Regions from separate parts of the Acetobacter sp. JWB genome, predicted to be linked through region 2. Evidence: riboswitches for the same ligand, from Rfam matches in the RefSeq annotation. Region 2 holds a riboswitch; the other holds the start of a gene.
What was found. A riboswitch is a leader RNA that binds a small molecule or an ion and turns the genes downstream of it on or off. The one in region 2 is predicted to bind cobalamin.
Positions count from the first base shown of each region.

Region 1: another riboswitch for cobalamin. It lies ahead of DS739_RS12315 (carbohydrate porin); the one in region 2 lies ahead of DS739_RS10970 (DUF2147 domain-containing protein).

Region 1 is NZ_CP030871.1:2,605,334-2,609,738, reverse strand. Features, by position in the region: gene gabT (4-aminobutyrate--2-oxoglutarate transaminase) at 216-1,502, opposite strand; gene DS739_RS12320 (LysR substrate-binding domain-containing protein) at 1,663-2,610, opposite strand; cobalamin riboswitch at 2,728-2,948, shown strand; gene DS739_RS12315 (carbohydrate porin) at 3,067-4,405, shown strand, end outside.
Region 2 is NZ_CP030871.1:2,316,132-2,320,536, forward strand. Features, by position in the region: gene DS739_RS10965 (carbohydrate porin) at 1-1,501, shown strand, start outside; cobalamin riboswitch at 1,580-1,818, shown strand; gene DS739_RS10970 (DUF2147 domain-containing protein) at 1,859-2,323, shown strand; gene DS739_RS10975 (sorbitol dehydrogenase family protein) at 2,437-3,108, shown strand; gene DS739_RS10980 (GMC family oxidoreductase) at 3,130-4,405, shown strand, end outside.

The DNA of each region.
Region 1 (4,405 bases), 290 kb from region 2:
GATTTTTGTATTTGCAGCCAATATGCACCAAATGCTGTCATTCTGGCCTCCTGTTTTTCTTAGTCATTATTTCTAAGAATAAGCAGGAATGATGGCCTGACTATGACATTACATTTAGGGTGACTCCTTATGAATGCTATAAATTGGTAACAGAACAAAAAAGGCGACCCGGGAAGGGCCGCCTTTTTGTTTGAAATACTGCAACAAAATGCAGATCAGGCTTTTGCGTCTTCCAGTAGAATCTGTTCGATAATATCCAGACCCTCATCAACCAGTTCATCAGATGCGGTCAGCGGTGTCAGAATACGGATTGTTGCGCCCTGCACACCACATGCCAGCAAAATCAGACCTTTTTCACAGGCGCGGGCACACAGTTTGGAACCAAAACCCTTGCGCTGTTCCACACCCGCATGGCGTTCCAGAATATCAAAAGCAACCATTGCGCCCAGCCCACGCGGCATGCTGATAGGCAGCATATCTGTGCGCTTATGCCAGCTTGCAATACGGGCCTTCAGGCGTTCACCCATGTTATTGGCACGGTCAAGCAGCTTTTCTTCCTCAATAATGTCCAGCACGGCCAAACCTGCTGCACAACCCAGAGGGGCACCTGCATATGTGCCGCCCAAACCGCCCGGAGGAACAGAATCCATCAGTTCTGCACGGCCAATCACACCGGAAAGTGGAAAACCACCTGCCAGAGATTTAGCAATGCACACCAGATCTGGTTCTACGCCGGAATGTTCAATTCCAAACAGCTTGCCAGTACGGGCAAAACCACTCTGCACTTCGTCGGCAATCAGTTTGATGCCGTGCTGGTCACAAATAGCGCGAAGCTGCTTGAGCAGTGCTGTAGGGGCAACCCGGAAGCCACCTTCCCCCTGCACGGGCTCAATAATAATAGCAGCTACATTGTTGGGGGAGATATCAGCCGCAAATAGGAAGTGCAGCATTTTCAAGCTGTCTTCCACCGTGATGTCATGATTATCGGGGAAGGGGATGTGGTACACTTCACCCGGTAGCGTGCCAAAAGGTGCTTTGTAAGGCAGTACTTTACCCGTAAGCGCAGAAGCTAACAGTGTGCGGCCATGGAAGCCACCGCAGAACGCAATGACACCGTTACGGCCCGTTGCAGCGCGAGCAATTTTTACGGCGTTTTCTGTTGCTTCTCCACCCGTGGTGAAGAAAATGGTTTTGGCATCGCCAGAAAATGGGGCGCGGGCGTTCAGCTTTTCGGCCAGCTCAATATAGGCTTCGTAAGCAGAAACCTGAAAAGCTGTGTGGGTAAAGCGATCTAGCTGCTTTTTAACAGCATCCATCACTTTTGGGTGGCGGTGGCCAACGTTCAGAACGGCAATGCCGCCTGCAAAATCAACATAGCGTTTGCCTTCCACATCCCATAGTTCAGCATTTTCTGCGCGATCTGCAAAAACGGGGGTGGAGGTGGCAACACCGCGTGGCACAGCATGGGTGCGGCGGTTCAGAAGGTCTTTATTCGTGGCCATTAATACGGGCTCCCGGGAACTATGTTGCGGGCAAAGTTATTTCTGTTCCGTAAAATGTTTCACACAGGAGGGGGAGGAGATTTTTTGTTGCCTCTGTGGTGATAAAAGGTCACCGCTCTTTCAGAGCACATATACCGTTCCGCACAATGCTTAGCTGCCATTAGGGCAGAGAGGGGGTGTTCTGTGTTTCCAGTTCCACCTGTTCCAAAAGCCAGTTTCGGAATGTGATGAGGGATTTTTTCTCCCACGTGGCTGTGGACGCGCGCAGAAGATAAGCCCCCAAAGCCACTTCTCGCAGTGGGGTTTGCGTTGGTTGCACCCGCACCAGATGGCCTGTTTCAAGATCATTCCCCAGCAGGAAAATATTGCCCAAAGCAATTCCTTCTCCCGCGCGGGCAGCAGCCAGTGTGATGTGGGCCTGCCAAAGGCGCGTTGCGGCAGGCAGTTTTGTGCAGGCAACATTCTGCGCATGAAACCAAAGTTTCCATTCGGCTTCATCTTCTTCTTGCAACAAGGGTGCGCGGAGTAAATCTGCTGTTGTGCGAGGCTGTCCTCCCAGTTCTGTCAGGCAGAGGGGGGCAGCTACCGGAAAAACATCAGGCCGGGCAATAATCATGCTGCGTGTGTTGCGGGGTTCTGCTAACGGCGCATCATCTCGCACATAGCCGATATGAGCATGATTATCTGTTTCCACGCCGGTAACATGGAACGCCGTGTTGGCATCTACCGGGCGTAGCATAATTTCTAGTTGAGGATGTGCGCGCCGAAAAGTGGAAAGCCGTGGTAGCAGCCAATGGTAAGCAAAACCATGCGCACAGGTAATGGTAAGGGGCGGCGTATGGTTGCGAATATCTGCCGTAGCTGTGGCCAGTTCTTCTAATAGTGGGGTTATGCGGGAATAATAGGTGTGGCCTGCTAATGTAAGGGTGCCTGTTTCCTTATCCCGCAAAGGGGTGCCCAGAATATTTTCCAGATCTCGAATATGGCGGCTGATGGCTGCGTGATCCACACGCAGCTCTGCTGCGGCGCGTCTAATTCCGCCTGTGCGTGCAAACGCCGTAAAGGCGTTGAGCATGGCAAGAGGTGGAATGCGGTATCGTTGGTCCATAAGCCGCCAGTCAGGGGTAAAGTGTGGAGGAACTGGTGGGTTAAAATGCGGCTGCTGGCAAGAGTTATCCATGCAATTCAGGCAAAGATTGAAATGTGAGGCAAAAATAAGGTAAGGGTTGCGCCATCTTGCAACGGTCCCGCGCAAGCGGGTTTGAAAGGGAATGCCGGAGGTTCTGTATCAGAACCAAGTCGGCAACTGCCCTCGCAACTGTAGGCGGAGAGCATATTACTCCTTGGTCGCTTTAAAGTGGCAGCCACTGATGGTAGCATCGGGAAGGCTGAGTAACGTGCGATGACCCGCAAGTCAGGAGACCTGCCGTTGTTGTCTTGTTTAACCGCCGGGCGAGGGAATCGGAGGTGGATAGTGTACTATGCTTACTCCTCTGCCTTTGGCAGGTTTTTCCGTTAATTCTTCCTGTTGTTTTGCCTTCACGCTGCACGGTGAAGCGTAACAATGCCTATCTTTACAAACAGAACTTGGAAGAAATTTCCGTATTCTCTGCATTGCTTGCTTCTGGCCGGAGGTGTGTTGGGCAACTTGCCTGCCTTAGCGCATGGTGAGGAGACGCAGATTGAGCAGGATCGTCGTCGGTTAGGCAATTCTGGGCCTTTGATTGAACAGATTGACCCGGCCACGGTGCGGGATTCCCAACGCGCATCCGAAGATGCGGCTGCCGAGAAAAAGGGCGATGACACACCCGACATGAGCGACCACCTGCTGGGCAACATGTGGGGCGCGCGAGACTGGATGGCCAAACACGGTATCAGCTTTGACATTCAGGAAATAGATGAGCTGTGGGGCAACGCCACGGGGGGCTCGGCCTCGGGGGCTGATGGCGCCAGTGGATCAGGCACCGGCCCTGCCTATGATGGGGTAACCATGCCTACCCTGACAGTGGATCTGGAAAAGCTGATCGGCCTGAAGGGCGGCACGTTCAATGTCAGCGCCCTTCAGTTGCGTGGACGCTCTATCTCGCAGGATCATCTGGCCAACTTCAACCCCGTCAGCGGGTTTGAGGCCGATCGTTCCACCCGTCTGTTCGAGCTGTGGTACCAACAGTCTTTTCTGGATGGCAAGCTGGACGTCAAGATCGGGCAGCAGGATCTGGATACCGAGTTCCTGATCAGTGATTACGGGGCGTTGTATCTGAACTCCAACTTCGGCTGGCCCATGGCGCCATCGGTCAACCTGTATGCGGGTGGGCCATCCTGGCCGCTCTCTTCCCCCGCCATCCGTATCCGTTACCGTCCAACAGATAAGTTCACCTTCATGTTTGCCGCAGCGGATGATAACCCGCCGGGCAACCGCAACAACTCCTTTGGTATTCAAAACGGGGGCAACAGCGCAGACCCCACCAACCAGAATACCCATGATGAGGATGGCGCCAACTTCAACATGGGCACTGGCGCCCTGCTGATTACCGAACTGCAATATGCCCTCAACCCCCAGCCTGATGACATGTCACATGTCACCAAGGATCCCGGCCTGCCAGGTATCTACAAATTGGGTGGGTATTACGATACCGCCAAGTTCCCTGATTATCGTTACAACAATCAGGGCAAGCCACTGGGGAGTGCGGCTGACACCACGGGCATTCCGCGGTGGGATCGGGGCAACTGGATGGTCTATGGCATTATTGACCAGATGATCTGGCGGCCCTCGCTCCAGTCTCCGCAGTCTGTGGGTGTCTTTGCACGCGCCACGGGTAATGGTGGGGATCGGAACATGATCAGCTTTGCCATTGATGCGGGTATCAACCTCAAGGCTCCGTTCAAGGGGCGTGACAATGATA
Region 2 (4,405 bases):
GACAGTTCTTTTCACATTTGATATTGCTTTTCACGCTACCTCTGCGCGCGCTCAACAGAATGAAACCACCAAGTCTTTTGAGAAACCTGAATTTTCTTCAAAACCTATCGTTAACGCCGAGATACCAAAAAAACACAAACGCCCGATAGCTGAAGAACGTCTGGACGCCCTGTTTGATACTGAAAGCCTTTCCTATCTGTTAAACCATAATAATACAGCGTTACGCAGGCAGGATATCAGTGCGGGGTATTTTGTTGCTGAACAGGCCTTTGGCAATCTGGCTCCGGGCCTTAAACCTTGGCGCGACAGATTAAGCGAACGCGGCTTTACCTTTGAGTTAACATATAAAGGTGAAGGTATAGCCAATCTTGCTGGTGGTCTTTCAAAAGGTATGGATTACACGCATGAAATTCGTGCCAGCATGTTGTTTGATCTCGGCAAGCTTACCGGTTGGAATCCGCTACAAGGGTGGTACCTGCATGGTATTGTTATGAACCGTGAAGGCCGACAAGTCGGCTGGGATCATGTTGGGGAAAGAAATGTACTTCTTACAGAAGTATGGAGTATTCACGGCCCCGCAGCGGCCCGCCTTGCCGATCTGTATCTAGAAAAATCTTTTCTCCACAACCGTATCAATATCAATGTCGGACGCATTTCACTTACACATACCTATTCTACTTCTATTTTACTGTGCACATTCATGACCATGTGCTCTGCACCCATGGCTATACGAGAACCGGCAGGTTGGAGCGTTTACCCCAAAACATCATGGGGAGGCACAGTGCGCTTTCGGCCAACACATGATCTTATCCTGCGCACTGGTATTTATCGCATAGGCCCCAAAGCACGTGACAATACAGGTTGGGCATGGGGCGATGAGCCTTATACAGGTATTCAAACTCCCATTGAGTTAACGTGGGAACCATTTTTTGGCACGCGCAAGCTTCCGGGCCATTACAAAATCGGTTTTGGGCATGACACGTCTCCTTACCCCGATATGGTTGGCACCATTCCCGCTGCTTTTGCGGGCTCTGTGCATCCGCACAAACTCAAACCGCGTGATACATTTTATATAGAGGCAGACCAGATGGTGTATCGCAGCCATGGCGAACATCAGATGGCTGGCGGATATGTGCTAGCTGGCTTCATTCATAACACGCCAAGTAACTCCACATTCTCAAATGAGTTCTACGCAGGGGCTTCCCTTTTGGGTATTATCCCCCACCGGCCTTTGGATCGTCTGGGCGTCATGTATTCCTATTACCAACTCAGCCCACGCTTGGCCTATGGGCAACATATGCAGGAAGCTGCGGGCGTTCCCCTTGGCCCCTATATCAATGGGCCACAAACACATTCTGCAATTCTGGAAGCATATTACGGCATTCCTGTCACACCGGGCTTGGTTATTACATCCGAGTTTGAGTACATGATGCGCCCCGGAGAAACCTCGGTTATTCCCAATGCTATTCTGGCAGGGCTTAAGGTTATTGCTGCCCTGTAAGGCAAAGCGAGGCGCAAAAACATCTCACCTGCCCTGCTTTTCTCATACTGGCACCAAACCTGCTTATTGCTAGAATATATATTCAAACAGATGGATGGTGCTGCGCAAGCGGCTTGAAAGGGAATGCCGTGTACGGATTTCTGCCTTAAATTGAAGCAGAATCTTATAGTCGGCAGCTGCTCCCGCAACTGTAAGGGGAGGTTTGACCTGCTGCCGGTCACGGCTAGCCACTGGCCGATAAACACGGCTGGGAAGGTAAAAGGTCTAACATACCATATCCCCAAGCCAGGAGACCTGCCTCCATCAGGCACATCATACCGGGCGGGATGAACCGGCAGCGGCAAAACAGGCAGTAACATGCATAAACATGCCTTTAGCTCATTTTTAACAGCACTGCTTCTTGCATGGAGCAATATCCCCTCCAACGCTCATGCAGAAAGCACCCCTACACCAGCCATAACCGGACGATGGATTACGGAAGACGGTAAAGGCGTATTCAATATCCACACCTGTGGCGATAAAATGTGTGGGAACCTTGTAGGGTTAAACCTAACACAAGATGAAGAAGCTTCTGGCCGTAGAAAAACAGAATGTAACCTTCAGATGCTCAAAGGCTTCCATCCCATGGAAGACCGGCATGACCACTGGAAAGGTCATATCTTTGATCCTCAGAGCAAAAATACTTACGATGCCATTATATGGATAGCGGACGATGGTGCCCTGAAACTGCATGGTTTTTTAGGTTTGGAGCTCTTTGGTAGAACCGATACCTGGCAGCCGTTTCATGGCCGTATAGGCAACAACTGCCACATTAACCCCTAAGCATACCTGCTTCAACGAAGCATGAAATAACCTATTATTCCATTACAACAGCTTGCAAGCTCAGGCCGTCCCTATAAAACTACCCGTAATTTTGAACTCGATATTTCTCCGCAATGTTTCATTCTGACAATGCGGAGCCCGGTTTTGTAGGGAGAATCCGAAGAATGAGACAAACGCACGAGGGGCAGCCTGTGGCGGAGTGGTGTTCATCTCCTAACGCCATGCGCCTGAATAAACTGTTGCGCATGTCCCGTCGGGATGTGCTTTTAGGTGGTATTGGTCTTTCTGTTGCAGGCACAACAGGTGCGGCGCTTGCTAATACCGCGCCTACTACACCAAACACTGAAGACCTCTCTCGCTTTATGCAGATATCCCAGCGACTGACAGATAGAGATACGCTAAACCCCCAGATTGGTGCGGCCCTATATGCCAATATCGTGCATGCCAATGCCGATCGACAGGATAAACTTAACGCCCTGCATACTCTACTAGAGCGAGAAAAATTTACGACGGCATCTGCCTTTGCTCATGCAGCAGAAAAATCTGATCCCAAACTTAAAGATGTCATCCACGAAATTCTAACCGGCTGGTACCGAGGTATTGCGGATGGCAAAGTGGTGGTTTACCGCTCCGCCCTGATGTTCGACATCACCAAGGATGCCGTTTACCCCAAAACCTATGCAACAGGCGGCCCATTCTACTGGACAAGCAAGCCACCAGAAGTTGCACGCCCAAAAGGGCACCCTGCACTTTCTGCTTCCGCCCTTGTTATCGAACCGACCTGATCTTACGGGATACCCCGCTTTATGCCCTCCGAAGAAAATCTTTCAGCCGACGTTGTGATCGTAGGATCAGGCGTTGCAGGTAGTTCTATTGCCAACGAACTGGCGCGCGCCGGTATTTCCGTCATTGTGCTGGAAGCTGGCCCACGTGTTGACCGCCAGCATTTTGTAGAAAACTTCCGCAATCTGGAAAACAAACCCTCTTATCAGGGGCCATTCCCGGCTGTGCCTTGGGCACGGCATCCGCCTGATCAGCAAACCCCTAACGAGTATCTGCATACCTCCGGCCCAAATGCCGAAGCCTATCAGCAGGTTTACTTACGTATGATGGGCGGCACCACATGGCACTGGGCTGGGTGCGCATGGCGTTACCTACCATCAGACTTTGAACTCAAAACACGTTACGGTCAGGGCCGCGATTGGGCCTTGACTTACGATGATCTGGAACCCTTTTACTATCAGGCAGAAGTCATGATGGGGGTTTGCGGGCCAGATCCTGCGGTGGAAGATCTTGGGTCTCCCCGCAGACAGCCATATCCTATGGATGCACTGCCCATTTCTTACGCTGCACAACAATTCCGCAAACTGATTCAGGAAAAAACGCCGTGGCGCGTGGTGCACGAACCACAAGCACGTAACACCCGCCCGTATGATAGCCGCCCAACGTGTGAAGGGCATAATAACTGCATGCCCATCTGCCCTATTGGGGCCATGTATAACGGTAGCTATTCCGTTTACCATGCAGAAGCTGCCGGGGCTAAGTTTATCCCCAACGCTGTGGTGTATAAGATTGAGCGAGACAGCGCGAACAAGCGCGTAACCGCCGTGCATTACTTTGACCCCGACAAAGGGTCACACCGCGTTACGGGCAAATATTTTGTTATTGCTGCGCACTGCATTGAAACAGCTAAACTGCTGCTGCTTTCTGCTGATGAACAAAGCCCGGATGGTGTTGCCAACAGTTCCGGCCATGTAGGCCGCAACATGATGGATCATACCGGTGTACAGGTTACCTTCATCAGTGGCGATCAAGCCTTGTGGCCGGGCCGTGGGCCGCTGGAAACCAACGTGATCGACAATTTCCGTGATGGAAACTGGCGCTCAGACCGTGGGGCCTACCTTGTGCACATGGTGGATGATAACCAAGTGGATCTGGCTACCCAGTTAGCTATTTCCAAAGGGTACGTTGGCCGGGAACTGGAAGAACAGATCCGTTACCTAGCTTCACACACTGTGCGGCTGTTCAGCCATAACGAAGCCCTGCCAGATCCCAACAACCGTCTGACACTCAGCAAAGATC